DNA from 2 places in the Pararhizobium sp. O133 genome. Region 1 is predicted to be linked to the other one. Evidence: predicted binding sites of a transcription regulator. Region 1 holds the regulator's gene; the other holds the start of a gene.

What was found. Region 1 encodes LexA, which represses DNA repair genes until DNA is damaged. Its sites were predicted from a motif close to TGTTCNNNNTGTGTTCNG; they were not measured.
Region 2: dnaE (DNA polymerase III subunit alpha) is a predicted target of LexA. The motif match lies at 1,696-1,713, and genes of this name have one in related genera.

The regions. Positions count from the first base shown of each region.
Region 1 covers NZ_CP196426.1:2,858,267-2,873,458, reverse strand. The annotation lists gene ACST81_RS13770 (DNA polymerase III subunit delta') at 7-1,038, opposite strand; gene tmk (dTMP kinase) at 1,035-1,748, opposite strand; gene ACST81_RS13760 (D-alanyl-D-alanine carboxypeptidase family protein) at 1,839-2,990, opposite strand; gene ACST81_RS13755 (septal ring lytic transglycosylase RlpA family protein) at 3,055-4,086, opposite strand; tRNA gene ACST81_RS13750 (tRNA-Ser) at 4,668-4,757, shown strand; gene ACST81_RS13745 (IspD/TarI family cytidylyltransferase) at 5,011-5,703, shown strand; gene ACST81_RS13740 (SDR family oxidoreductase) at 5,696-6,400, shown strand; gene ACST81_RS13735 (hypothetical protein) at 6,410-7,621, shown strand; gene ACST81_RS13730 (hypothetical protein) at 7,624-9,336, shown strand; gene ACST81_RS13725 (CDP-glycerol glycerophosphotransferase family protein) at 9,419-11,029, shown strand; gene ACST81_RS13720 (glycerophosphodiester phosphodiesterase family protein) at 11,056-11,787, opposite strand; gene ACST81_RS13715 (hypothetical protein) at 12,262-12,444, opposite strand; gene ACST81_RS13710 (hypothetical protein) at 12,954-13,172, shown strand; tRNA gene ACST81_RS13705 (tRNA-Cys) at 13,439-13,512, opposite strand; gene lexA (transcriptional repressor LexA) at 13,789-14,502, opposite strand; gene ACST81_RS13695 (hypothetical protein) at 14,755-15,102, shown strand; gene ACST81_RS13690 (hypothetical protein) at 15,178-15,192, opposite strand, start outside.
Region 2 covers NZ_CP196426.1:3,270,712-3,285,903, forward strand. The annotation lists gene dnaE (DNA polymerase III subunit alpha) at 1-1,420, opposite strand, end outside; gene ACST81_RS15690 (hypothetical protein) at 1,879-2,457, shown strand; gene ACST81_RS15695 (ABC transporter ATP-binding protein) at 2,477-3,160, opposite strand; gene ACST81_RS15700 (lipoprotein-releasing ABC transporter permease subunit) at 3,179-4,486, opposite strand; gene proS (proline--tRNA ligase) at 4,498-5,826, opposite strand; gene ACST81_RS15710 (DUF1467 family protein) at 6,524-6,793, opposite strand; gene mce (methylmalonyl-CoA epimerase) at 6,888-7,292, opposite strand; gene ACST81_RS15720 (ribonuclease J) at 7,349-9,016, opposite strand; gene ACST81_RS15725 (biotin--[acetyl-CoA-carboxylase] ligase) at 9,034-9,801, opposite strand; gene nuoN (NADH-quinone oxidoreductase subunit NuoN) at 9,798-11,237, opposite strand; gene ACST81_RS15735 (NADH-quinone oxidoreductase subunit M) at 11,256-12,767, opposite strand; gene nuoL (NADH-quinone oxidoreductase subunit L) at 12,767-14,764, opposite strand; gene nuoK (NADH-quinone oxidoreductase subunit NuoK) at 14,772-15,080, opposite strand; gene ACST81_RS15750 (NADH-quinone oxidoreductase subunit J) at 15,107-15,192, opposite strand, start outside.

The DNA of each region.
Region 1 (15,192 bases):
GATCGCTCAGGCGGCCGCCTTGAGGTCGTCGAGAATGGAGAGAACGGTCTGCTTGCGGTCGAGATTATAGGCCTGGGCCACCGAAATCCGTTCGCCAATCCCCGCTGAAAGCCGCGCAAACCGTTCGGCTCGACCGATATCGCCGGTATGCGCTGCGTTGCGCGCCTCACGCATGATATGGGCTGTCACCAGCGCTGTGAAGAACTCGAAGATCGTCTCGCTATCCTTGCCGGCAAGAACGTCGGCGAGCTTGTGCATGTCCTTGCGGATCGCAGGTCCTTGGCCCGCCAGGATCGTCTCGAACGCCGCCATGATGTCGAGGCCGCCATAATTGATCAGCTTCAAGGCCTCCGACACGCTGCCATCGGCTGACGCCAGCACCTTCTCGCCAGTGCCGCCGGAAAGATCGAGGCCGAGATGAACCATAGCCTGGCGCAGCGCGTCCGGCGCCAGCGGCTTCAAATTTAGCGGCAGGCAGCGCGACCGGATCGTCGGCAGGAGTTTGCCCGGCGCATGGGTCAGCACCAGGAAGAGCGACCGCTTCGGCGGCTCCTCGAGGATTTTCAGGATGGCGTTCGCCGCATTGCGGTTGAGATCGTCGGCGGGATCCACGATGACGATGCGCCAGTTGCCGGTGCCGGATGTCTGCGAGAAAAATTTACCGGCCCGACGCACCTCGTCGACGGTGATGGCGCTTTTGACCTTGCCGGTCTTCTCGTCTGTCGGTCGGGTCAGGTGCAGGAGATTGTGCGACGCGCCAGATGCAAGCTGGCGGCTGACGATCGATTTCGGATCCGGGTCGGCGAGTTCCTCCGGTGCCTCGGATGGCTCCGGGTGGCTCAGTACATGATTGGCAAAACGGAACGCCAGCGTCGCCTTGCCGATACCTTCCGGACCTTCAATGAGGATGGCGTGATGCCCTCTCCCAGACCTGTAGCTCTGGGCCAGAAACTGCTCGGCTTCGGCATGCCCGAAAAGCTTGGTGTTTTCGGCGGGTGGGACCGCGCCGTCCAGGACATCGAATCTTTCCGTGCTCATTGCGCCGCTTCCGTACGCGGCCCACCGCCCGATCCCGGCAGCATCGGTTCGACGATAGAAAGCACTGCCGCGGCGATATCGCTGGCGGATTGCGCGGCATCGACGACGTGACAGCGTTTCGGATCGGCGGCGGCGATATCGAGGAAGGCTTCGCGACGCTTCTCGTGCGTTTCCAGTTCCTCCCGCTCGAAACGATCGAGCCCGACCTCCTGCCCCGGCGGAACCATTGCCGTATTCGCCCGCCGATGGACGCGTTCCAGGCCGAGCGCGGCCGGCAGGTCGAAAACGATGGTGCAGTCCGGCACGACGCCATTCACCGCGACACGCTCCAGCGCCTCGATGAAGGACGGCTCGAGATTGCCGGTGACGCCCTGGTAGACCCGGGACGAATCCATGAACCGATCACAGATGACGACAGTGCCGCCGAGAATGGCCGGCCGGATGATCTGCTCGACATGATCGCTGCGGGCAGCGGCAAACAGCATGGCTTCCATGCGCACGCCGAAATCCTGGGCGGCGCCGGACAACAGCACATGCCGCACGGCTTCCGCCCCCGGCGAGCCGCCGGGCTCGCGTGTCGTCAGCACCTTATAGCCGCGCTCGCGCAACGCATCGGCAAGCAGGCGGATCTGGGTGGACTTGCCCGCCCCCTCCCCGCCTTCGAATGTAACGAACAGACCGTTTCCGACAGACACCCGTGTTTCCCGCATGAGGCCGGCACGTCATCGCGCCGGATACTTTCATCTGGAGTCTGTTTAGCGGATTGTCGTGTGCCGCGAAACCGCTTGCGCCATCTTTCCTCAGAGCCAGAAGAACAGCAGCTCCTGCAGCGCATCCAGCGCCCTGCTGGTGAGCGTCCCCTGCTGCACCGACTGCGCGGTCTCAACCGGCACCTCGCGCAGCAAACGCTGGCCGCTCCAGATTTTCAGGCTGCCCGCCGTCTTGCCCGCCTCTACAGGCATGGGTAACGGCCAGCGATACATCACCTTGGCCGACAGGCGCTCGGGATTGTTGACCGGGACCAGTACATCGACCGGTTCGCTCGTCACAAGCTCCACATGCGATGCGTTGCCACCATAGAGGCTGGCCTCGCCCACCACTTCTCCGCTGGCAAACAGCCGCTTCTTCTCAAACGCACGCATCGCCCAGTCGAGAATCTTGCGCGTTTCCTCCAGCCTCTCCTTGTCGCTGGCAAGTCCGCCAAGCGCCAGGAACACGCGCCGGCCATCCTTCCGCATGGTGGCCACCATGGCGTAGCCGTAACCTTCCGCAAAGCCGGCGGCGAACCCATCGACGCCGATATTGGCGGCGATCAACGGGTTGCGGTTGCGCTGGCGGATCTTGTTCCACTCGAATTCGGCCTGCGAATAATAGGGAAAGAAGTCCGGATAACGTGTCTGGATGTGCCGAGCGAGCATTGCCAGGTTCCGCATCGTCGTTACGTTCCCAGGATCCGGCAGACCGGTGGCGTTGTTGAACACCGAGGCCGATAGCCCGATCTCTTTGGCCCGCTCGGTCATACGTCTGGCGAAAGCCTCTTCGCTGCCGGCCATGCCCTCGGCCAGGATAATGCAGCCGTCATTGGCAAGTTGCACGGTCACGCCCTGAATGAGATCAATGACCCTTGGACGCGATTTTAGCGCGGCGAACATGGTCGACGTGCCCGATGGCGCGCCGCCGGTTCTCCAGGCATATTCGGAAACGGGAAATTCGGTGTCGAGCGTCAGTTGCTTTTGGGCCAGCGCATCGAAGACGACCTCCATGGTCATCAGCTTGGCAAGCGAGGCCGGCGGAACCGGCGCATTCTCGTCCTTGGCGAAAAGGACCGTGCCGGTCTCGGCATCGATGAGATAGGCCTGTTTCGCCTTGGTCTCGAAGACCTGCGCCTGCGTCACCACGGGGATACAGAGGGCAGCAATGAGGATAAGAAACGAAACCAGCCGTGCGCGCATTCAAAACTCCGGTGTCATTCGGCCATAGCAGCCGGCTCTCCGGGGATCAATCACCATGCGTGGTTCAGCGTGCCGCGCCCTGACGTTTTGCATATGCGACGATGGATTTTGGCGTCAGCGGGTTCTGGTCCACAAGAATGGCGTCGAAGGCGGTTTCGGAATCGCTCACGCGCGCTTCCACATAAGCCGCGGCATAGGCCATGTTGCCGTCCGGTGGCGGAATGTATTCGGGACGCTCGCGCGGGATCGGACCGATCTCGGGAAGCATGGCGAATGCGTCCAGCGCTACGGAAGCGGCCGACGGCGTTTCCGTTTCGGCAAGCGCGTTGACCGGAACGCCCATTTCCATATTGGACTTGGCCGGGATCGTCAGCGTGCCGAGATTGCCGGCCTGCTTGCGCAGCGGCTCGTTCGAGGCGACCATGACACCGGTTGCGATCTGGCCTTCCGGGAAGGCGTTCGGACCGCGCTCGCCCTTCTGCACATAGGAAGCCATCAGATAGGGCATGTCATTGCCCTCGAGCGGCGCCTTGCCGATATATTGGACGCGGACCTTGGCGCTACCCCTGCGCTTCATGTCGAGGAAATCGGCGGTCTTGGAGGACACATCGATGATACGGCCATATTCGTAAGGGCCGCGATCGTTGACGCGCACGACGACCGAGGTACCGTTCTCGAGATTGGTGACGCGGGCATAACTCGGCAGCGGGAATGTCGGATGGGCGGCCGAGAGATGATACTTGTCGTAAACTTCGCCGTTCGCCGTCAGGCGGCCGTGGAATGCCGATCCGTACCAGGATGACATGCCGGTCTTGTTATAGCCGAAATCCTCCTTCGGCTGATACCACTTGCCCTTGACCTGATAGGCTTTGCCGACCTGATAGCGGCCACCGCCCTTGGGGATGTTCTTGCCGTCGGCGACGCGGGGGCTGGCCTTTACGCCATAGATCGACTCGGCGAAATATTCCTTGCTGCGGGGCTTGCTCTTGCTGACGCTCTGCGTGGTTCCGCAGGCCGTCAGGGCAACGCAAAACATCGGAATTGCAGCAAAACGCATTGCCTTGAGGACCAAAGCCGCAGTCTGATTGGAAGTCATGTGCCCCACATCGCCATTCGTAAAAGCCGTACTCGGAACTTTCCTGCGCGTTGCCCCTGCGAAAGAACCGGCGTCACGAAACGTAACAGTTGATTAAACATGACAACAACGTGGCGAAATTGCGAATGGTTAACGCGCGGCGGCTGCAACAATTGAAATCATGGTTTATGAAAGGTTAATTTCGATCTGCGATCTGTTCTGTCTCAGGACTGTGCACCGACATGATTCATATGGCTTCTTTGTCTGTGCCGAAATGATATTCTATGGCGATCGAACGTATACTTATAGATATCAGAAGAGGACAAGACCGATCGACGGCCAGTTATGCTCGATAACAGTGATATGTGCGGCACCGGCACATAAAGGCGGCCGCGTCGCAGACACGCGGGCTGGCCAACGCAGGCATATTCCTTGGGATAACATACCTGGATCGCGTCGCTTTTGTGCCGAACCGATACATCTCCCAAGACCGGCGCTACCCGGTTGACGTCCGCCATCCGCAAGCTATAAAGCGTTCCTGAACAGGGCCGCCCCTGATCTTTGCGGGACGGTATCGACCGCGATTCGGTCGAGCCGTGGATGGAAGAGTGTCCGAGTGGTTTAAGGAACCGGTCTTGAAAACCGGCGTGCGGGAGACCGTACCGTGGGTTCGAATCCCACCTCTTCCGCCAGTTGTTGACCGGTTTTTCGCAATATTGCCGCTCAACTTGGCGAGACGCCTCAAAAATATTCAAATCTCCTAACTTGCTTTGGGATCACCCCAAAAGTTTTCCGTTTCGCCCAGACCTGCTGATTGACATTTAAGGGGTCAGCGCTATGCATGACCCGAATATGACGGTTTGATAAAACTTATGTGAAATAAATAAGGCAAGCGTAAGCGTTTATCAAATCCGTCTGGCGGGCTGGGATTTCTTCGGAGTCGGAATGCAAAAATACAGTTTCTTGTTGCTATCGGGTGGGGTCGGCTCGCGAACGGCGCTTCAATATCCCAAGCAGTTTCATTTCATCAACGGACATCCGATGGTCGCCTATGCAATCATCGCCGCGACTCGGGTTCCGGAAATCGACGAAATCGTCATCAACTATCCCGACGGCTTTGAAGAGCAGACGCGCGAAGTCATCGATGCCTATGCCAGCCAAGTCAGCGTTAAAATGGTCAAATCGGGCTCGACGCGCCATGAATCGACGCGCCTGCTGTATGAAGCAGCGACGAACGATCGCGTCATCCTTCATGAAGCCGCGCGACCGACAATCACGCCAGAACACATCACGGCGCTGATCAACAGCCAGCATGACAATACGGCCTATTGCCTGCCGATCCACTTCTCCATGTGCACCGTCGATCCGGTCAGCCGCAAGATGCTGGACCGCGTTGATCGTGCGACGACTATGAACATTCAGCTGCCGCAGAAATTCCTGAAGGCCAACCTTGCCGACTCGCATCAGAAGGCCAGGGAACAAGGTCTCGTCTTCACTGAGGATGCCATGCTCTGCCACGAGGTCGGTGGCTACGATGTGTATTACCGGGATGGCTGGAACACCAACGTCAAGATTACGACGCCTGACGATTTTCATTTCGCCGAAGCTGTGTTGAACGGGTACAAATTAAATGACTGAAACTCTCCTCGTCACCGGCGCCTCGCGCGGGATCGGCGCATCCATTGTCCGCAAGCTTGCGAAATCCTCGCCCTCGATTGGCTGTTTTGTCACGATCGCCCGCAGGAGCAGCGATTATGATTCCTTCATCGAAGAGATGCGGGCGCAGCACCCGAACAAGACCTTCATTCCGCTTTATGCGGATGTCGGCGATGCCGAGCAACTCGACGCCGCGATGGCCGAGCTCCAGAATCGCAATATCCATGTCGATGGCGTCATCAACAATGCCGGCTACACCAACCCGAAAAGCATCAACGAGATCGTCATCGACGATTTCCTCTACACGCTCAAGACCAACCTGATCGCGCCATTCTCGATCGTGCAGAACCTGATCAAGCGCGGCCATCCGCCGAGCCTGGTGATCAACATCGCCTCGACGGCCGGCATGAACGGCCGCCCGGGCTGGCTCACCTATTCCGCCAGCAAGGCCGGCCTGATCAACATGACCGACGTCATGCGCCAGGAACTGAAGGTCTACGGCACCCGCGTCGTCTGCATCTCGCCCGGCCGCTGCGCGACCGACCTGCGCAAGACGCTGGCTCCGGACGAGGATCCGAGCACCATCATGCAGCCGGAAGACGTTGCCGACGTCATCGCCATCCTGGTTTCCGATGCCGGTCGCCTGATCGACAGCCAGAATCTCGTCGTACGGACATAAGGACGGTTCATGAACATCCTGGCTGATGTTGGAACATTGAGGGCGCCGGTCAATGCCGGCGCCCAGCTCTACATCGATAGCCCCATGCCCAATGCGCTGGATCAGGTTCTTCCGTTTTTCAAGAACGGGTTCTTCCCGGCCGAAACCATGCCGGTGATGATGCGCCGGCGATCACGGCGCGACAATGCCGTGCCGGACAACGGTGCGGCAGGCCCCAAGATTTACAAGAACACGTTGCGCAATATCGCTTCGCAGCAGAACGCCAGTGCCGGCATTGTCTACTATGCCTTCAACGCCCAGATGAACGCCACGCTTGTGTCCAACCGGTCGCTGCGGCATGTTCTGGCGCTGCATGGCGAAAGCAACAAGATTTCGTCATTTCGCCCCGCCGCCCGGCTCTACGACTACGTGCTGGTGGCGGGCGACCTTGCTTGCCGGCGCTATCTGCAGGCCGGCATTTTTACGCGGCGGGAGGTCGAACTCGGCCGGTTGATCAGGTTGGGCGACAGCGTCGTCCAGTCCATGCCTTATTTCGCAGCGGCGCCGATCGACTCCGACGGCTGGCTTCTCTATGCGCCGACCTGGGAAACCAGCAACCCCGGTGAAAACTATTCGAGCGCCGAAGGCGGTTTCGGCTTCGAATTGCTGCGGGAAAGCGCCCGGCAGATGGGGCTGCGCAATATCATGGTAAAGCCGCATCCGAATTTCGGCATGCGCGACACCCAGTATCTGCGCCACCTGGTGTCCGCGCTGCGCCGCATGAGCGCCGAGGGCTATACCGTCCGCGTGCTCGATGATGGTTTGAACTGGCGCGTACGCCTGGCGCTGCGGCTGGCCTGCACGGCTTCGGTCATTGCGCCTGCGGATACGGTTTATCCCGTCTCCTTCGCGCTGGTCGATATTTCCGGTATGGAAGCCATCTGTCTGAAGCAGGGCATCGCGCATATGGTCATTCAGAAGCCGACCAATACCATGCCCGACGATGCAGTGCTTGTTGATCTCTACCGGCAAAAATCCTTCACGTTTGGCGAACCCGGGCCGACGTCGAAAAGCCGGATCGCCAACTACGTCGCCCACATCGCGTCGATCGACGCGCGTCATCGCAATGTGATCTTCTCCTATTCGGATGAAAGCCTGGTCGAGGCGGCGCCAAGCTTTCGATACAACTGGCTGGACAGCTACATTCGAAAAGATCCGTACTGGTCCGAAGAGTCCTATTGATAATGCTGAGGTTTGTGGCACCTTTCCTGCTCGCGTGCCTTGTGGCCGTGGTCATCACCCTGTTCGTGCGTTCCGATCTGTTGCCGTATAACGCAGCCGTTGCCGCCTTCCTCTTGATGACCGCGGCATTCCATGGCGTGGCGCTGATGGTGCGCAAGGTGCGCCGTAAATTCTTCGGTCCGCTCGACAGGGAATGGGTTGGAACAATTCCTAATCTGTCCATCCTGCTGATCGCTGTCAATTACGGACTTGGCCTCTTCCTGATCCGAGACGCCGGCCCGCTGCCGCAGATAAGCTACGGCCTGACTGGTGTTCTCGTGCTTGCGGTTATTTCGATCGCGCATCTGACGTCGGACATGCTGGCCAAACCGGCGCGGTCGCGGAACTATGCGATCCCCTACCCTGAACCACTGGCGGAATCGCTGACGGCAAAGGCGCGCGGGGCCATCTATTACCTCAGGCTTGCCTGCGTCGTGACGTCCATCGGTCTTTTCGTGCTGATTGTGCTCGTCGGTTACGGTGTCGAGCTTGCCGCTGCGGCATTCCTGCTGAATGCCGTCTATGTCTATGTCTTCTACAAGCTCAGGGCCCTGTTCCGGTCGGAACGCCTGAGGCGGGAAGCCGGATTGCAGCAGGCCGGAAAGGCCTATTTCGAGCACTTTCAGCCGGTGCTGATGCTTTATTACTCCGATCCTGTGGCCAAGGATTCCAAGGAGGTATACGCCTGGATCCAGCGCCTGTCGGCGCTCGAGCAACCCTTTGTCACGATGGTGCGGGAACGGGCGCATTTCATCCGGCTGGTCAAGCTTGGTGTGACCGATATCGTCCTCGCCGACACGATGGACACCATCGAACAGTTCGTCTTCAAAAGCTTGAAGGCCGTCGTCACAATCAATAACAACGCGAAAAACACCCAGATCGTCCGTTTCGGCAATCTCAAGCAGATCAACTTCGTCCCGTCGAAACCTTACGAGAACATTCGTTTTCCGAACAGTTTCGGCATGTACAGTGACCTGTTCTTCTTCAGCCACAAGATTGCCCAGAAGGCCGTGGATGCTGGCGTGCTCGCTTCCATCGCGGTCATCGAACCCGACAACGCCACCGTGCTTCCGGCGCTTGCAGGTCCTCTGGATGACAATGGCCTGACGATCGGTTATGTCCTGGGTGCCCCCTATCGCGACTGGTCGCTTGCTGCCCGCCCGAGCAAGGCAATCGTTCAGCGCCTGCAGAAGCGGGCAAAGCCAACGACATTGCTGATCCGTGCCAATGCGGTCGCGAAATCGGATCAGAACTCGGCTTCGACCTTCGCCGAAATCGGTGCGTCTATCAGGCAGTTCGCGCCGACGGCGGACAACCGGACGACATTCTTTACCGCTTCGGCCATGTCGGCCAAGGCGCTGACAAACCAGGCGGATATCCTGCTTTGTGACCTCTCACAGGTTGATGGCGATCTGCTTGCCGTCAACAAGCCGATCATCGTGACCGATATTTTCGGTCTGGCGCGATCACCGGCAACCGCTTCCGCATTCCTGACCGCATGCTACGTACTCAATCCCGACTTTTCGAACTTTGAAGCCATACTTGAAGACATAACCGATACCGACAGCCTCCTGCCCAAACGGCAGGCCCTGATATCGACCATGACCTCTACCGTGAAGATCACATCGTTCAAATCCGCCATGGATGCCGCACTGGCCCCCGGCAGGAATGAATAAAGGCGTTGCCGCCAACGTTCTTCTTCGTGCCGTTCGATTTTAGAGCATCGCAAGAGCCTATTTGATTAGGAGGTAAGTTCAGGTGAAAGTGAACTTCGATATTTTGTTGCTGATCCGTCAAGAGCCGGTTCGTAAGTCGATGGCTGGCGCGCTTGCTCTGCTCGTCATGCTGCTGCTGGCCTTGCCATTCCTGCCTCTGACGCAAGAAGTGCGTTTTATCTATGCATTGGCGGCGGTCTGCCTGGCCTCCCTGCCCGTCGCGACCACGTACTTGACGTTCGCCTATCGTGAAGTCGCGCGAAACTCTCTGGCCGGATCGGAGCGCATTGCGGACAACCAGGCGAGCATCGGGCTGACGCTGATGGACAAGGCGCTCGTCATTGCTGTTGCGGTTTCGTTTCTCGGCTCGCTCATCCTGAGCCTGTTGCAGGTCACGGCCGCGTCCGTCGGTCTGCTCCTGTCGATTGCCCTCTATCTGGCGTTTGCGATCAGCAATATTTCACGTCTGTTGATCCTCGATGCGCATGCAAAGGAGGCGGCGGTCGCCGATTTCAATTTTGCCCGGGTGGCGAACAATCTGCGCCAGCCGCGCTTCGCTTTTCACTTTTCCGCCCTCGATCTCAACACGCCATCGCATGTGCTGATGTGGCTGCCGTATCTTGAGGCGCTCGGCATTCCCTTCTTCATCATCGTGCGCGAGCGCAAGCATCTCTTCGGTCTTGCCGCCCTGACCAGCACGCCGGTCATCCTGTCATCGGCGCCGCAGTTGAAACTCGTCCTGCCATCATCCGTCACGACGGTGTTCTACGCCAACAACGCCGCCGGAAATTTTGCGCTGATCAACGGCAGACCGGATCTCCAGCATATCCAGCTTCTCCACGGCGACAGCGACAAGCCGCCGAGCTTCAGCGCGGTGTCGAAGGTGTTTTCCAAGCTCTTCGTTGCCGGCCGGATGGCAATCGACCGATATGCGCGCAACAATGTGATCATCCCGGCAGAGAAATTCGCCATCGTCGGACGCCCCCAGGTTGCCCGCATCACACCGGCACGGACGGACAAACCAAGCGACATGATCACGGTCGCCTATCTGCCGACCTGGATCGGCTATCACGAGGATGCGAAATTCTCCTCGCTGAAACACGCCGCCGGGATCATCGACAAGGTGATGTCGGGCGATATTCCGGTGCGCGTCATGTTCAAGCCGCACCCGATGTCCTACAAGGATCCCGCCTCGTCGCGATATCTCGGTGATATCCGCCGTGTCCTGTCGCGCCAGAGAAGCAATGGCAGTCTTGGCGAGCTCCATCAGGACGCCACCGACCCGATTGACCTCTACAACATGGCCGATATCCTGATTTCCGATATTTCCAGCGTCATCATCGATTTCCTCTATTCCGGAAAGCCCTATCTCGTCACCAATCCCTCGAAATACGATGACGCGGAGTTGCAGGCCTATCCGAGCGTGCTTGGCGGCTACCTGCTCGACGAGGCCGGAGAAAATACGCTTGAACTCGTCAAACTCGCCGCAGGCGCTGATCCGATGCGGGAAAAGCGAATGGCAACGCGATCCCATGCTTTCGGCGATCTCGACCACGCGCCCGCCGAGCTGTTCACCCGCGTGTCAATCGACATCATTGAGGGACGTTACAGCGGCGATGCCACCACATTCGAAGTCCAGAAGCTTGCTTCGTGATCGGTACGGCGCGGTCGGAAAGACGCCTATCGATAGCGCAGGGCCACATCCGGCCGGTCGGTGGTCACCTGCAGGATCGGCTGTCGCATCCAGTAAGCCAATTCGTCCGGCGTATTCGGCACCCAGGCACCGATCCTGTCGCCACCGACGAGTTCGATGCATTTATCGAGCGCAAAAGACAGCAGGTCCTTGTGAATGGCCATGGCGCAGGTGGGGATAGCGGCAAAACGTTTGATTGCCGCCTCGAGTCCGCCCATCTGTTGCGCGCTGGCCTGGTTGATCGAGGCAAGGTAGCGGATGCTCGGAAAAACCCTGTAGGCTTCCGTGAGCACATTCGGAACGAAACTGGTCAGCCGACTGCGATCCACCATGCCGAACTCCCGCAACATATCGGCGATTTCACCGGCAAGCCCCGGATAGGTGCGTCCATAGGCGTCGGTCTTGATTTCCACCTGCAGTTCCTGATCGCCGCCACGACAGAGATCCAGCACCTCGCGTAGCATCGGAACCGTCTGGCCAGCGGCGTCCTTGATTCCCGCCGCCCTGATCTCGGCGAGCGTCATGTCGCAGACAAGGCCGGATCCGTTGGTCGTCCGGTCGATTCGACCGTCATGGATGACGACGAGCTCGCCATCGGCTGTTCGATGCACATCGAATTCGATCCCATCAAGCGGCAGTTGGAGCGCCCTCTCGAAACCGGCAAGCGTATTTTCCGGCCAGAGTTTGGCCGCGCCCCTGTGCCCGATAATTCTCACCATGACTGGATCTTTCGAGATATGCGCGTTGTCACGAGAACGGCATATAGTGTTCGCGGTATCTCGGGCAAGCGCACTCCGCATTGCTCGAACGACCAAGAGTCGCCACAGCGCAAGCCAGTTAAAACAGCAGTTCAGGAAAAACCGGACAGTCGCCAAAGAGATGAAACGGTTACCATCTCCTTGCAAAGCATACGGGACGGCAGATTAGAGCATCATTCCCTTAATACGACCCATTCTGCTGGAAGGAATTTTGGCCAGAACCAAGGCGGCCGGCGAAAAGCGCAGCAGAAGCTGCGGTTGAGACGGCCACCGCCGGTAGTGGCCAAAATTCATCCAGCCCTTCGGGTTGGCTGAAAACGGCCGCCCACTGCGGCGGATGGCTGGACCGATGGATGTCGCATCGCTCTGCGCCATCCTTCTTGTGGATCGGCCGTTTTGAGCCAACAGAATGGGGCGTATTAAGGGAACGATGCTCTAGGCGATCTTGGCGCCGAACAGATCGAGAAGACCGTTCAGGACGCCCGAGAGTTCCGCATCGGTGACATCGCCCTCGCGCACGAGATAGGGGTGCCTGGCGAGGTTGCGCGCGGCAGCGAAGAGCTTCGCGTTCTTCTCGTCCAAAAGGGCGGTATCAGTGTTTACAGCTTTGACCAGCATCGATTGTCTCCTTGTACAAATCGACCCTATGTCAGCGACATGACAGTCGTGTAACAGTTGGTCATTCCGCATCACTTTATCGTCGTTGATACTGACCACGGAAAATGTGAGGGCAGTTTCCTCTTGAGAGCCGCTCTGCGTCCTGCGGAAGACAACCGAATACGGATTTAAACAGTTAAACGATCGGCATTGCAGCCGGATATCGGAACGCAATCCCCTCCACTCCGATCCGGACAATCCCTTGGCGGGCCATCGGCTCGACGATCGCGATGACGGTGGGAAGCGTCGGTGCCCTGGCCTGCGTCAACCTCAATATTCAACTGCAGTGCCCCCCGTTCGTCCCGATTCATCGCTGATGAAACGGATTAGCGAACCAGAAAATTCATGGTATGCTGGTCATCGAACCCACCCCATCGCCTGCGCGGCGCCCTCGCCGCTGGTTAGTCGCGTCGGCTGTGCGGTTTGTGATGTTCGAGTTCCCCCAAAAAAGCGCGGTAAAGGAGAACGCAATGCATTACAGCGTGCAGTTTTTTACCTGGACCCCGAAACTTGGCGTCCATCAGGTCGGCACCATTGTCGAGATCGATGCCGTCAATCCGAAGCTTGCCGCTACATCCCTGCTCGGCCTGAGGCTGGATGAAACCGGCACTGCCAAGAAGCTCGCCGTTCGCGTCTGGAGCGCGCCGGACGACAGCCAGGCCGACTGCGCCTGCTTCTATTATCATTGAGCTGATACGGTCCGCTCAGACCATCGGATCGTTTCATCCTTTGACTACCCCGCCTTGGGGCGGGCAATGGAAACGTATGTCTCAATCTTCGACTCCGGTCGGAATTGGAGAAACGTTTTGCGGTCATGAGAACGGCCGTAGCCACGAAGATGGCGTCAAAATTGGTGGAGCCGCACGTGACGCATCGTTTCAGAACACCTGAAACGATTGCTCAGAATAAACAATCGGTAAATACGACCGACCGATTATATTTACGTGGAAAATTTTGGAGGCCTCGCCCGGAATTGAACCGGGGTACAAGGATTTGCAGTCCTCTGCGTCACCACTCCGCCACGAGGCCTCTCAAGCTCGAATAATCGAACCGTGGCGGCGGTTTAGAATGATCCTAGACAAACCGCAAGAGAATAATTCCGAAAAAACGGCCGCGTTCATTTTCCGACATGATGTTTTCCGAACATTCTCCACAGAAGCCTCTCCACCACGAAAGCCGTCGTACACAAACCCGCGCAAATCATTTCCCATAAGGCTCAGTGCACCTGACCTCCTGCCAGACCGTCCAACCGACGTCGCGGCTGCTTGAAGCGAGTGAACCGAAATGCGTCGAAGCTTGCCCTGATCAGTGATAGCGGCGAATGAGGCCCACCAACTTGCCCTGGATCTTCACCCGGTCGGGACCGAATATCCGGGTCTCGTAGGCCGGATTGGCGGCTTCGAGTGCGATGGAAGCGCCCTTGCGCCGGAAGCGCTTCAGGGTCGCCTCCTCGTCATCGACGAGCGCCACGATGATTTCGCCGGGGCTGGCGGTATTGGTGTTGCGGATGATGACCGTGTCCCCGTCGAGGATGCCGGCCTCGATCATCGAATCGCCTCGGACCTCCAGCGCGTAATGATCCCCCACCCCGACCATTTCCATCGGTACGGAAATATCGTGCGTGTTGTTCTGGATGGCGGAGATCGGCACGCCGGCGGCGATCCGCCCCATGACCGGGACCGTCACGCTATCGCTGTTGGCCGCGACAGGTTTGGCAGGCGCCGGCTTTTCGGCGGAGGCGCCGAGGCTGCCCTGGATAACACTGGGCGAAAAGCCGCGCTTGGGCTGGAGGCTTGGCGAATAGGCTTCCGGCAGCTTGATGACCTCCAGTGCGCGTGCGCGATTGGGCAGGCGGCGGATGAAGCCCCGTTCCTCAAGCGCCGTGATCAGTCGGTGGATGCCGGATTTCGAGGCGAGATCCAGAGCATCCTTCATTTCATCAAAGGATGGAGGCACGCCGGATTCCTTCATTCTTTCGTGAATGAACAGAAGCAATTCCTGTTGCTTGCGAGTCAGCATGAACGATCACTCCAAAGTCGAGAAACAAAGCAAGAACGAACACTATATGTTCCATATGTGTTCCGCAAGCCCCCTCAAAATATTTGAATGTTTCCAACAATATTCGGCGCGGGCGATGAAGCCGGCGGGCTGTTGCGCGCGAGACTCACCAGTCTTGGGCTTCTTTTTGGGAACTTTTGCCGTGTCGCGACCGTTGCAGGAACATCCTAGCGACAATGGGCGGTGCGCATCGCCCGCACACAGGAGGCAGACATGGCAGGCTATGTGGACGAACGCGGCGATCGCGTCTCGACGAAGGATACCAACCGGACGGTCCGGGTAACCGGTATCGAGGCGCGGCAGGGTCTTCTTGGGCGTCCGGTGTTGATGGTGTTGATCGGCGGTCTGCTTTTGGCTGCCATCGCCTGGGCCGGGGTGGAGATGTTTGGTGAAGCGACCGACAATGACGGGGCGACCCAGACGCAGCAGGTTGCCCCTGCCGAGGATCAGGCAGCGCCCGCCAACCAGGGTACCGTGGACAACACGCCGACGAATGGTGAGCAGATGCAGACTGCGCCGACCGACAAGGATCCGACGCCGCAGACTGGTACGGATCGATAAACGTTGGCACGTGCTTTGCAGCCCCGCCCTGCCCGATCAGGCGGGGCGTTTGACGTGGACAAATAGTGCATTCGTTCAGGTTGAGGTTTG
Region 2 (15,192 bases), 410 kb from region 1:
CACGCAACGCGGCGCGTGCCTGCAGCGATCCGAAGGTAATGATCTGCGCCACCTGCTCGCGGCCATACTTGCGCTGGACATAGCGGATCACCTCTTCGCGCCGGTCCTGACAGAAGTCGATGTCGAAGTCGGGCATCGAGACGCGGTCCGGATTGAGGAAGCGTTCGAACAGCAGGGAGAAGCGCAAAGGATCGACGTCGGTGATGGTCAGAGCATAAGCGACCAGCGAGCCCGCCCCCGAGCCACGGCCCGGACCAACCGGAATATCCTGCTGTTTCGCCCATTTGATGAAATCGGCAACGATCAGGAAGTAACCGGGGAATTTCATCTTCTCGATAACGCCGAGTTCGAAATCAAGCCGTTCGCGATAGTCGGTCTCGGTATAGCCACCAGACAGGCCGAGCTTGCTCATGCGCTGCTCCAGGCCTTCGACAGCCTGGCGGCGAAGTTCCAGTTCTTCGGCGCGCTCGGCTTCCTTGGGATCGTCGGACGCACCGGTAAAGCGCGGCAGGATTGGCCCGCGCGTCTTCAAGACGAAGGAGCAGCGCCTGGCGATCTCGATCGTGTTTTCCAGCGCTTCCGGCAGATCGGCAAACAGCGCCGCCATGTCCTTGCGGCTCTTCAGGTAATGATCGGGCGTCAGGCGGAAGCGGCTGTCGTCGGAGACCATGGCATTGTGCGCCACCGCCATCAGCGCATCATGGGCCTCGAATTCCGCTGGCGATGGAAAGAACGGCTCGTTGGTCGCGACGATCGGCAATTCGAGCTTGTAGGCGAGATCGACGACCCGATTTTCATGCCGGCGATCATATTTGCCGTGGCGCTGGATTTCGACATAGAGACGGTCGCCGAACACCTCGGCCAGCGCCTTGAGGCGCGCTTCGGCCACTGCCGGATGGCCCGACTTCAATGGCATATCGATGGGGCCGCCGGACGCGCCGGTGAGCGCGATCAGCCCTTCCGCGCCGTCTTCCTGCAGCCAGGACAGTGCGATGCGCACCGACTGATTGCCCTCGCCGCCGAGATAGGCACGGCTGACGAGATCGACGAGGCGCACATAGCCCGCGTCCGTGGCGGCGATCAAAACGATCGACGGAAGCTTGGCCAGATGCTGTGCATGGCCACGCTTCTCCGCCTCGCCCTCATCGCCCATGTCGATCGACAACTGGCAGCCGATCAGCGGCTGCAGGCCGTCATCCATGCATTTCTGCGAGAATTCGAGCGCTGCGAACAGATTGTTGGTGTCGGCGATGCCGATCGCCGGCTGGCCGTCCGCCACTGCCTTGCCGATGATCTTCTTGACCGGCAGGGCGCCTTCGAGCAGAGAAAAGGCCGAATGGACGCGAAGATGGACGAATTGCGGGGAAGCACCACCTGAGGCGCCGCTATCCCGCTGCTTGTCGTTGACCGCATCCGCCATGGCATACCTCGATTCCCGTGAAGGCCCGAGGATATCCTGTTTCCGTTCGCCGATGTCCAGAATTCATCCGGCCCGGGGCCGCTTTTTCAACCACCGGATGGATTGTCCACAGGCCCGGGTCACGTGCCAGTCGCCAGTCCGAAAAGCCGGAAGAAGATTCGACGGTCTGAAAACAAGATCACATGCCCATCATGATGATGGAAAAGCTGGCGATGAACATTGCGACGGAGGTGAACGCTGCGAGGTCACGAATAAAGTCGGTCATTGCGGGGCTCCTTTTTCGTTATGTTCTTTTAATGTTCTATTTATGTTCACGCGTCAAGCAGCAAATTCGGATCGACGGATGGACGGCTGCGGGATGGTAAACAATTTCCCTCTCCGCCTTGAGGCCGGTAAACCGTCTGGACGGCGACAAACCGGCTGGCTAGTCTGCGCCGATCACAAAGGGGAGATTACGAATGAAGATGTCGCTGGCCGTCCTGACGGCGCTGTTTGGACTGAGCGCACAGGTGGTATCGGCTGCGGACGCAATTGACCCGGAACGTATCCTTTCAGCCGCCACGGGCGACTGGGACAAGGACGGCAATGTGGACCTCGCCATGCTGGTCGCGCCCGACGCCGACAGCGACGAGGACAATGCCGTCTACATCTACCTCAATGACGGCGATACCGGCGCGCTGACGCTGAAGACGATTGCGCCTAACAAGATCTGGGGACACCTGGCGATGGCCGGACAGGTGCCTTCGATCACTGCCCTGCCCAACGGCTCGATCCTGATCACTTCGCACAACGATGCGGTGGGGCGCGACCGCTGGGAACAGAAGCTGACCGTTGCTTATCGCAACTTCGACTTCGTCGTTGCCGGTTATACCTATACGTCTTACGACACGCTCGATCCCGACAATATGTCGGACTGCGATTTCAATGTCCTCACCGGCAAGGGAAAGAGCAATGGCCGCTCTGTGGCGGTCACCGGCAGGCTGGTCTTCCTCAAGGACTGGAACGACGACGTGGGACAGACGGCCTGCCAGAAATAGCAGGAGCTGTTCAAACTGGTTAGAGTTCGACGACCTTGCCGTCCTCGATCGTGACGCGGCGGTCCATACGCGCGGCAAGATCGTAATTGTGCGTGGCGATCATGGCCGCGAGGCCGGATTGGCGCACCAGGGCTTCCAGCGCCTCGAAGACGTAGCCGGCCGTTTCCGGATCGAGATTGCCGGTCGGCTCGTCGGCCAAAAGAACCAGCGGTGCATTGGCGACGGCGCGGGCGATGGCGACGCGTTGCTGCTCGCCGCCGGAGAGCTCGGAGGGGCGATGTTCGGCCCGGTGGCCGATGCGCATGTAATCGAGCAGGGCTGCGGCCCGTTCGCGCGCCTCGGCCTTGGCGAGGCCAGCGATCAGCTGCGGCATCATGATGTTCTCGACCGCGGTGAATTCCGGCAGCAGATGGTGGAACTGGTAGACGAAGCCGATGTCGTTGCGACGGATCGACGTACGCTGCTGGTCGCTGAGTTCGCCGCAGGACTGGCCGTTGATCAGCACTTCACCGCCATCCGGACGCTCAAGCAAGCCCGCCAGATGGAGAAGCGTCGACTTGCCGGTGCCGGAGGGCGCGACGAGTGCAACGGTCTGGCCGCCATGGAGGGAAAAGTTCGCCCCTTTCAGAATCGTCAGGGTCTCGTCACCCTGGCTGTAATGCCGTTCGACGCCGGTAAGCTGCAGTGCCACGCGCGCATTCATCGTGTCGGTAATCCTTAGTTATTCGTAGCGCAGAGCCTGAACCGGATCGAGGCGCGAGGCGCGCCAGGCCGGAAAGATCGTGGCGAGGAAGGAAAGGCCGATGGCCATGGCGACCACGGAAATGGTTTCGCCCGGGTTCATGTCGGCCGGAAGCTGGCTGAGAAAATAGAGTTCCGGGTTGAAGAGCGTTTCACCCGAGAGCCAGGAGAAAAACTGGCGGATGGATTCGATGTTCAGGCAGACAATGACACCGAGAAGCACGCCGGCAAAGGTTCCGACGATGCCGATCGCGGCCCCCGTCATGAAGAAGATACGCATGATCGCACCCGATGTCGCGCCCATGGTGCGCAGGATGGCGATGTCGCTGCCCTTGTCCTTTACCAGCATGATCAGGCCGGAAACGATGTTGAGCGCCGCCACCAGCACGATCAGGGTGAGGATCATGAACATGACGTTGCGTTCGACCGCAAGTGCCGAGAAGAAGGTCTTGTTTCGGTCGCGCCAGTCGCTGATCAGCACCTGACGACCAGCGGCGTCTTCCACTGGCTGGCGCAGGTCATCGACCAGGTCCGGATTGGTGACGAACAGTTCAATCGACTGGGCGATGCCGGGCGCGTTGAAATAGAGCTGCGCTTCCTCGAGCGGCATGAAAATGATCGAGGCGTCATATTCCGACATGCCGAGCTCGAACGTGCCCGAAACCGTGTAGGATTTGACCCGCGGATTGACGCCCATCGGGGTGATGTCGCCTTCCGGAGAAACCAGGGTAATCGTGCCGCCGGCAGTGATGCCAAGCTGATCCGCCATGCGCTTGCCGATCAAAACACCAGTTCCAGACGCATAACCGACCATGTCGCCGGCGGTAATGTGGTCCGAGATCGCCTTCATCTTGGTCAGGTCTTCGGCACGCACGCCACGCACCAAAGCCCCCGTTCCGGCGCCGCTCGGACCGGAGGCCAGCGTCTGGCCCTCGATCATCGGGATCGCCATGGTGACGCCGGTGACGCCGGAAAACTTCGTCGCGAGGTCGGCATAATTGTCGAGCGGGCCGTCGAGCGGCTGGACGATCATATGGCCGTTGATGCCGAGGATGCGCGAGATCAGTTCCGTGCGAAAGCCGTTCATGACGGCCATGACGATGATCAGCGTCGCGACGCCGAGCATGATGCCGATGAAGGAAAAGCCGGCGATCACCGAAATGAACGCCTCCTTGCGGCGCGAGCGCAGGTAGCGCCAGGCCACCATGCGTTCAAATGTCGAGAATGCACGGCTCGACGGCGACTGGGATGTCGCCGTCTTTTCCTGCTCTAGCGTCGCGGCGCTCATTTATTGGTCCCTTATTTCGCGGCGGTCAGCTTGTTGATGGCAGCCTCGATGGTCAATGTTTCGCGGGCGCCCGTCTTGCGGTCCTTGAGTTCGACCTCGCCATTGGCGACGGAGCGCGGGCCGGCAATGATCTGCACCGGCACGCCGATCAGGTCGGCCTGCGCGAACTTGGCACCGGCACGGTCGTCCGTGTCGTCATAGAGGGTATCGAGACCAGCCTTGTTGAGCGCGGCATAGATGGTTTCGCAGGCCGCGTCGCAGGCGGCAGCACCGGACTTCATGTTGATGACCACAGCATCGAACGGCGCCACGGAAGCCGGCCAGATGATGCCGTTCTCGTCATGCGAGGCCTCGATGATGGCCGGCACCAGACGGGTCGGGCCGATGCCGTAGGAGCCCATATGCACCGTGTGCTCCTTGCCATCGGGACCCTGCACCTTGCCGCCCATCGGCTCGGAATATTTCGTGCCGAAATAGAAGATGTGACCGACTTCGATGCCGCGAGCCGAAAGACGCTCACCTTCGGGAATGGCGTTGAAGGCTGCCTCGTCATGCATTTCCGACGTAGCGGCATAGAGAGACGTCCACATGTCGAAGACGCTTTCCAGGCCCGTCACGCTGTCGAAATCCGTATCAACGGCCGGAATGTCAAAATCGACGAAATCCTTGTGGCAGAAGACCTCGGACTCGCCGGTGTCGGCGAGAATGATGAATTCATGGCTGTGGTTGCCGCCGATCGGGCCGGTATCGGCCCGCATCGGAATGGCGCGCAGGCCGAGGCGATCGAAGGTGCGCAGATAGGCCACGAACATCTTGTTGTAGGAGTGGATGGCCCCCTCCTTCGTCAGGTCGAAGGAATAGGCGTCCTTCATCAGAAATTCGCGCGAGCGCATCGTGCCGAAGCGCGGACGGATCTCGTCGCGGAATTTCAGCTGGATATGATAGAGGTTCAGCGGCAGGTCCTTGTAGGACTTGACGTAGGACCGGAAGATATCGGTGACCATTTCCTCGTTGGTCGGGCCGTAGAGCATCGGGCGGTCCTGCCGGTCCTTGATGCGCAGCATTTCCTTGCCATAGGCCTCGTAGCGCCCGCTTTCCTGCCAGAGTTCGGCCGATTGCAGCGTCGGCATCAAAAGCTCGATGGCGCCGGCGCGGTTCTGTTCCTCGCGGATGATCGCGTTGACCTTGTCGAGAACGCGCTTGCCGAGCGGCAGCCAGCTGTAGATGCCGGCGGACTGCTGCCGCACCATGCCGGCGCGCAGCATCAGCCGATGCGAGACAATCTCCGCTTCCTTGGGATTTTCCTTCAGAATGGGCATGAAAAAGCGGGACAGACGCATGAATGGGTTCCAGAACTGAGAAGCACTTCGCACTATCGTTGGAATCGGGCGAAATAACGTTGAGCTTGCAGACCAGTCACGCTTGCTATCGGCGCGAACCGGACACTGCCGTTTGACTGTATGCCGCGATGATCCGGCCAGTTGATTCCGAAAGAAGGACGTACCGCGCTCACGCGTTCTAAACGCTTCGAGGCAGGAAGAAAACCCGTGATCTTCGCGGTCCCCAGACCTTACGGCAGCGGACTTCTCAAGGTGGGAAAGGGAGCGCGATCTGCGTCAAAAAGGCACGGTAGTAACAGGATTTCGCTGGAAGTTGTCAATGGAAAAATTTTGCCGAACTGTAGCAAAAATGCAAAAAAATCAGATGACAACGCATAATGTTTGAGCTAGTTTTGGCTCACAAAAGAGGCAGGGAGATTAAATTCTTGTCGATTTCGCGGTCAAGTCTTGGGAGGATAAGATCTTAGGCGCGTTTATACGCAGCCACCGGAAACGGATAAGGATCACGCGATACTTTAGAGAACAAGGCTTTTAGCCTTGTTTTTTTTTGACATTTTTCCGGCAAATCACGTGCAGGACCATCCCGCACTCCTTAATCGTGTCAAATATGTGGCACGTACATCACCGCTGGAACCTGACTTCGCGTCATTCGTCGCTATCACATCAATGGGCGTCGCAAACGAAACACTGATCTTGATCAATAGAATTTCGGAGCAAAGTGCGGGATAGCATCAATGCCGTAGCCCAAGCGGACGGAAACGATGTACCAGGCCAAATGGATGATCGCCGCCAGCACCGATGTCGCCAGGAAAATCTTCAGGGGCCGGAAGCGCGCGGGTGCGCTTTCCACGCTGCCGGGCACCACCTCGTTCTCCTCGGCCTGCGTCCTCAGACCGATCGGCAGGACAATGAACAGCGACAGCCACCAGATGATGAAATAGATCGCGAAGACGGAAAAAAACGGCATCTTGTTTTCTCGTGATGAAGGCTGAGCGAACAGTTCTTCGGTAAGATGAGACCTTATAGACCTTTCACGCGCGTCGAACAAACGCGCCTATCTGTCACACCTGTTCCAGTTCGATCAGCGTTCCGAAGAAATCCTTCGGATGCAGGAAAAGCACCGGCTTGCCATGGGCGCCGATCTTCGGCTCACCGCTGCCGAGCACCCTCCCCCCGGCTGCGATCAAGCTGTCGCGCGCCGTCAGGATGTCGGCAACCTCGTAGCAGATATGGTGCATGCCGCCGGACGGGTTCTTGACGAGAAAGGCCGCGATCGGCGAGTCTTCACCGAGAGGCTCCAGCAGTTCGACCTTGGTGTTGTCGAGCGTGACGAACACGACCCGCACGCCATGCTCCGGCAATGCGTCGGGCTCCGTTACCGACGCGCCGAGCATCGAACGATAACGGTCAGCCGCCGCATCGAGATCCGGCACGGCAAGAGCGATGTGATTGACACGTCCGAGCATGGATTGCCTTTCGCGCTGTCGTTTCCTGGACACCCACCTAGCAGATATCGGCGCTATCAAAGCCTGTTGACGAACACCGTGACGACCGGCTTCTTGCCCCAGACCTCGTTGGCGGTGCTGCGGATGGCACGACGCACGGCTTCCGTTACCATCGCCAGATCCTTGCGCTTGCCGCGCGGAATGCTTTCGACGGCGCCGAGCACGGCGTCATAGAGCGTGTCGTTCATATCCTCGCCCTCGTCGTCGAACTCCGGCAAGCCGATCGGAACAACGATCGGGTCGGCGGCGAAATCGTAACGGTCATCGAGAACCACGTTGACGGAGACATGGCCGGCGAAGGAGAGCTTGCGGCGTTCGCCGATGCCCATCTCGTCGAAATCGCCGATCAGGCCGCCGTCCTTGTAGATGCGGCCGTGCGGCGCTTCGCCGATGACAGTCGCGGGACCAGGCGCCAGCCGCAGGATATCGCCGTTGCGCACCTTTGGAACGGTCTTGATGCCGGACTGAAGGCCGAGTTCCGCTTGCGCGGTCAGGTGAGCCGCCTCCCCATGCACAGGCACAAGCATCTGCGGCCGCGTCCAGGCATACATCTGCTGCAGTTCGTTACGACGGGGATGGCCGGAAACGTGAACCAGCGCCTCGCTGTCGGTGACGATATGAATACCCTGCTCGACCAGACCGTTCTTGATGTCGTTGATCGCCTTTTCGTTACCCGGAATGGCGCGCGAGGAGAAGACGACAGTATCGCCGGCCGTCAACGCGACATTGCGCATTTCGTCACGGGAAATCTTGGCAAGGGCCGCGCGAGATTCCCCCTGGCTGCCGGTCAGGATCACGACGACCTTGTCGCGCGGGATATAACCAAACTCGTCTTCCGCGATGAACGGGTTCAGGCCTTCCATCAGGCCGACGTCGCGCGCGACGTCGCAGACGCGCTTCATGGAACTACCGAGAAGAAGGACCTCACGACCGGCGGCAGCAGAAGCCTTGGCGATCGAGCGGATACGTCCGACATTGGACGAGAAGGTGGTGATCGCCACACGTCCCTCGGCTTCCTCGATGATCTTGGTAAGGCTGGCGGACACTTCCTCTTCAGAAGGCGAGACGCCGTCGCGCATCGAATTGGTGCTGTCGCACATCAGCGCCAGCACGCCCTCGTCGCCAATGGCGCGGAAGCGGGCTTCGTCGGTGAACGGCCCGAGCGACGGCGCATGGTCGATCTTCCAGTCGCCCGTGTGGACGACATTGCCGAGCGGCGTGCGGATGACCAGCGACATTGGCTCGGGGATCGAATGGTTGACGCCGACCGCTTCGATCTCGAACGGACCGACATTGATGCGGTCGCCTTCCTTGAAGATCGTGATCGGCACTTCGGCGCGGCTGCGCTCATAGCTGCGCTTGGCTTCCAGCATGCCGGCGGTGAACGGCGATGCATAAACCGGCACGTTGAGGCCGGGCCACAGATCGGCGAGCGCCCCGTAGTGATCTTCGTGGGCATGGGTGATGATGATGCCCTTCAGGTTCTTGCGCTCTTCCGCCAGGAACCGGATGTCGGGAAGCACCAGATCGACGCCGGGCAGATCGAGCCCCGGAAAGGTCACGCCGCAATCGACCATGATCCACTGGCGGTGGGACGGTGCGCCATAGCCGTACAGGGCCAGGTTCATACCGATTTCCCCAACCCCGCCCAGCGGCAGGAAGACGAGTTCGTCTTGTTTGCTCATTGAAAGATTGCGCCTTTTTATCCGAAAAATACATCGCCAGCGGCGATACGTTGAACCACGCCTGCCCCGAGATCGAGCAGCAGTCGGCCTTCTTCATCTATGCCTTCGAACCGGCCGGAAAGCGAGCGGTCCGGCAGGTTGACCGTAATCTTTTGTCCGATACCGCCAGCGGCGGACCGCCATTGGGCAATGATCTCGGCAATGCCTTCGCCACGGTTCCAGACCTGCAGGGCGTCCGCCATGCTGACGAACAGACGGGCAAACAGGTCATCGGGCGAAACGGATGCCCCCTGCGCATGCAAACTCGTCACAGGATATAGTCCATGGTCTGGTGTCAAAGCCACATTGATGCCGATACCGATGACAAGAGCGTGATGGCCATTCGGCAGGCCTTCGCCCTCCAGCAGGATACCGCAGCACTTCTTGCCTTCAATCAGAATATCGTTCGGCCATTTGATCATGACCGGCTCCGAACCCGGCGGCATGACCGACTGGATGGCATTCTGCACCGCAACGGCAACGGCGAGCGGCAGCGAATGCAGCTTTTCCATCGGCGCCGGATCGATCAGCAGCAGCGACGCGTAGAGATTGCCGGCTTCCGACGTCCAGGACCTGCCCCGACGTCCCCGACCGGCAATCTGCCTTGTCGCCGTGACCCAGTGCAAACCCGGATCGCCGGCGCGGGCACGGTTCAGGCATTCCGTGTTCGTCGATCCAACATCACCAAGCACGGTGTGTCTGAAGTCATCGAGCCCGATCCTGCCGATCCGGTTTCCTCCGGTCAAAAGAACGTCCGGGCAGCGACTTCCGCCGCGGTACCGATCCAGCCGCCGACCAGGACATAGGCCAGCACGAACAGGCCGGAAAGACCGTAGACCAACCGGAGAACACCGGACGGACGGGCGAATTCGCCCTTCGGATCATCGAACCACATCAGCTTGACAACACGCAGGTAGTAGTAGGCGCCAACGACGGAAGCCAGAACACCGATGATCGCCAACGCGTAGAGATGCGCCTCGATCGCCGCCATGAACACGAAATACTTGGCGAAGAAGCCTGCGAGCGGTGGGATGCCGGCCAGCGAGAACATCATCACCGTCAGCACGGTTGCCATCAGCGGATTGGTCTGCGACAGGCCGGCGAGATCGTCGACATTCTCGACGTAATTTCCGTCCTTGCGCTTCATCGCCATGATGCAGGCAAAGGTGCCGAGCGTCATGACCATATAGACCAGCATGTAGATGAGAACGCCGCGAATGCCGGCCATCGAACCCGCCGAGATGCCCACCAGCGCGTAGCCCATGTGGCCAATCGAAGAGTACGCCATCAGTCGCTTGATGTTGGTCTGGCCGATGGCGGCGAAGGAACCGAGCAGCATCGAGGCGATCGAGATGAACACGATGACTTGCTGCCAGTCGTGCATGATCGGCTGGAACGGCGTGATCACCAGGCGGATCAGCATGGCCATGGCAGCGACCTTCGGCCCGGCTGCGAAGAAAGCGGTGACCGGCGTCGGAGCACCTTCATAGACATCAGGCGTCCACATGTGGAACGGCACAGCCGAGATCTTGAACGCCACGCCGGCGAGAATGAAGACCAGTCCGAAGACGAGACCGAGCGAACGGGTTTCCGCCGACAGGGCCGCGGCGATGCCTTCGAAGCCGGTATGGCCGGTGAAGCCGTAGACCAGCGACATGCCGTAGAGCAGCATGCCCGACGACAGGGCGCCGAGCACGAAATATTTCAGGCCGGCTTCCGTCGAACGGAGATTGTCACGGTGCATCGCAGCGACGACATAGAGCGCCAGCGACTGCAGTTCGAGCGCCAGATAGACCGAGATCAGGTCGTTAGCCGAAATCATCAGCAGCATGCCGAGTGTCGCCAGAACGATCAGGACCGGAAACTCGAAACGGTTGATACCGGCGGACCGCGCCTCCCCCGCCGACATGATCAGCGCGACGATCGAGCCGATCAGCGTCAGGGTCTTCATGAACCGGCCGAAGGCATCCGACAGGAAGGCACCGTTATAGGCTTGGCCATCGCCGGTCTGCCAGACGAACGCTCCGGCAACGGCGAGCAGGATAACGGCCAGGCCTGTGACCATCCCGGACGATTTCTCGCTCGAGAACACACCGATCATCAACAGCAACAGGGCGCCGACCGCAAGAATGAGTTCCGGCGTCGACAGGTGCAGGCTTGCGAGGAATGTATCAGCAGTCATTTCAATCCCGTCCCGTCGTCATTCCGCCGAAAGCGCAACATCATGCGCTGCCTGCACGGCCGCAGTGTAATTGTTTACCAGTACGTCCACCGAAGCAGCCGTCGCATCGAATACCGGAGCCGGATAGACGCCGAAGAAGATGGTGAGCACGATCAGTGGATAGAGCAGAGCCTTTTCACGCCCTGAAAGATCGAGCAGTGACTTCAGGCTGTCCTTGTCCAGTGAGCCGAAAATGATCCGGCGGTAAAGCCAGAGAGCATAACAGGCCGACAGGATAACGCCGGTCGTCGCGAAGAATGCAACCCATGTATTGGCACGGAAAGCGCCGAGCAGCACGGTGATTTCACCGACGAAGCCCGACGTACCGGGAAGACCGACATTGGCCATCGTGAAGATCATGAAGGCGACCGCGTATTTCGGCATGTTGTTGACGAGACCGCCATAGGCGCTGATCTCGCGGGTATGGGTGCGGTCATAAACCACGCCGACGCAAAGGAAGAGCGCGCCGGACACAAGGCCGTGCGACAGCATCTGGAAGATGGCGCCCTGGACCCCTTGCGTATTGGCCGCGAATATCCCCATCGTCACGTAACCCATATGGGCGACCGAGGAATAGGCGATCAGTTTCTTGATGTCGGACTGCATCATCGCCACCAGCGAGGTATAGATGATCGCAACGACCGAGAGCGTGAAGACGAAAGGCGCGAAATAGTCCGACGCCAACGGAAACATCGGCAGCGAGAAGCGCAGGAAACCGTACCCGCCAAGCTTCAGGAGAACACCCGCCAGGATGACCGAGCCTGCCGTCGGGGCTTGAACGTGCGCATCCGGAAGCCAGGTATGGACCGGCCACATCGGCATCTTCACCGCGAAGGAGGCGAAGAAGGCCAGCCAGAGCCATGTCTGCATCTGGCGCGGGAACTGATAGGCCAGCAGTTCGGCGATATCCGTCGTTCCGGCCTGCCAGTACATTGCCATGATGGCGAGCAGCATCAGCACCGAGCCGAGCAACGTGTAAAGGAAGAACTTGTAGGACGCGTAGACGCGGTCCTTGCCGCCCCAGACGCCGATGATGATGAACATCGGAATGAGGCCGGCTTCGAAGAACACGTAGAACAGCACGATGTCGAGCGACACGAAGACGCCGATCATGAACACTTCCAGGAGAAGGAAGGCGATCATGTAAGACTTCAGGCGCTTTTCCACCGTGATCCAGCTGGCGAGAACGCAGAAAGGCATGAGGAAGGCCGACAGCACGACGAACAGCACCGAAATACCGTCGACGCCGAGATGGTAGGAAATGCCGGTGCCGAGCCAGGCATGCTTCTCGACCATCTGGAAGCCGGGGTTCGACTTGTCGAAATTCCACCAGATCCACGCCGAGACGATGAACGTCACGATCGTGGTCAAAAGCGAGATATTGAGGATGTTGCGGCGCCCGGAAACGCTGTCTTCCCGCGTGAGCAGCAGAAGAACAACGCCGACGAGCGGCAGGAAGGTGACCGCGGAAAGAATAGGCCAATCGGTCATCAGAAGGAACTCCCGAGCATCATCCAGGTAACAAGCGCCGCGATGCCGATCAGCATCACGAAGGCGTAGTGATAGAGGTAACCGGTCTGCAGGCGAACGACACGGTCGGTCACGTCCATGACGCGTGCGGCAATGCCGTTCGGGCCGTAGCCGTCGATGACGCGTCCGTCACCTTCCTTCCAGAGGAAGGTACCGATGCGCTTGGCCGGGCGAACGAACAGGAAGTCGTAGAGCTCGTCGAAGTACCACTTGTTCAGCAGGAACTGATAGAGGCCACGATGCTGTTCCGCCAGATATTTTGGCGTTTCGGGCGAACGGATGTACATGTACCAGGCCGTGACGAAGCCGAGGATCATGGCGATGAACGGGCTCAACGCAACCAGGGCCGGAACATGATGGAAGTGCTCCAAGATCTCGTTTTCCGGTCCGGTGAACAGCGCACCCTGCCAGAACTCGGCATAGTGATGGCCGAAGAAATCGCCTTCGAATACCATGCCGGCGGCGATCGCGCCGACGCCGAGAATGAACAGCGGCACCAGCATGACCATCGGCGATTCATGGACGTGATGCATGACGTCATGGGAAGCGCGCGGCTTGCCGTAGAAGGTCATGAAGATCAGGCGCCAGGAATAGAAGCTGGTGAAGCAGGCGGCGATGACGAGCAGCGTGAAGGCAAAACCCGCGACCGGCGAATGCGCCGCATAGGCGGACTCGATGATGATATCCTTCGAGATGAACCCCGCGAGACCGATACCAGAGAACGGGATACCGACGCCGGTGATGGCCAGCGTGCCGATCATCATCATCAGGAACGTCCATTTGATGTGCTTGCGCAGGCCGCCCATGTAGCGCATGTCCTGTTCGCCATCGACGGCATGGATGACCGAGCCGGCGCAAAGGAACAGCAGAGCCTTGAAGAAGGCATGCGTGAACAGGTGGAAGATACCGGCGCCATAGGCACCGACACCGAGCGCGACGAACATGTAGCCGAGCTGCGAACAGGTCGAATAGGCGATGACGCGCTTGATGTCGTTCTGGACAAGACCGACCGTCGCCGCGAAGAAGGCGGTGATCGCACCAACAACGGTCACGACCATCAGCGCCGTATGCGACAGTTCGAACAGCGGCGACATGCGGGCGACGAGGAAGACGCCGGCGGTGACCATGGTCGCGGCATGGATGAGCGCCGAGACGGGCGTCGGGCCTTCCATGGCGTCCGGCAGCCAGGTGTGCAGCAGGAACTGCGCCGACTTGCCCATCGCGCCCATGAACAGCAGCAGGCAGATGGCGGTAATCGCATGTGCCTTGTCGAGATGCATGCCGAACAGATTGATGACAGCTTCGCCACCTTCGGCAGCGCCTTCAGCCGGCAGGTAGCTCGAGGCAGCGGCGAAGATCGTTTCAAAACTGATCGAACCGAACAGCACGAACACACCGAAGATGCCGAGCGCGAAACCAAAGTCGCCAACGCGGTTGACGATGAACGCCTTCATGGCCGCGGCCGAGGCAGACGGCTTCTTGTACCAGAAGCCGATCAGCAGATAGGAGGCAAGACCGACGCCTTCCCAGCCGAAGAACATCTGCAGCAGGTTGTCGGAGGTGATCAGCATCAGCATGGCGAATGTGAACAGCGACAGATAGGCAAAGAAGCGCGGCCGATGCGGGTCGTGGTGCATATAGCCGATCGAATAGATGTGAACCAGGCACGACACCGTGTTGACGACGACGAACATCACTGCCGTCAGCGTGTCGACGCGGAAGGCCCATTCGGCGTCGAAGCTGCCGGACTGGATCCAGCGCATCACGGTGACCTTGACCATCTCCGTTTCGCCAAGCGCGATGTTGAAGAAGACGATCCAGGACAGGACCGCGACAATGATCATGAAACCGCTGGTGACGTATTCCGAAGCCTTGGCGCCGATCGAGGTACCGAACAGGCCCGCGATCAGGAAGCCGATCAGCGGCAGGAAAACGACAGCTTGAATAATCGTATTCATAGCCCGATCAGCCCTTCATCATGTTGACGTCTTCCACGGCGATGGAGCCGCGGTTGCGGTAGAAGACGACGAGAATTGCAAGACCGATGGCAGCTTCCGCAGCCGCGACGGTCAGAATGAACAGCGCGAACACCTGGCCGGTGATGTCGTTCAAGAACGACGAGAAGGCGACCATGTTGATGTTCACCGCGAGCAGGATGAGCTCGATCGACATCAGGATGACGATGACGTTCTTCCGGTTGAGGAAGATGCCGAAGACGCCCAGTGTGAACAGGATGGCGCTGACGGTCAGATAGTGGGAAATACCGATTTCCATGATGATGTTCCTTGACCCCGTCCGTCTTAAAGGCCCTGCCCCGACTTGACCTTGACCACTTCGACAGCGGTTTTCGGCGTCCGGGCAACCTGTTGCGTAATATCCTGGCGCT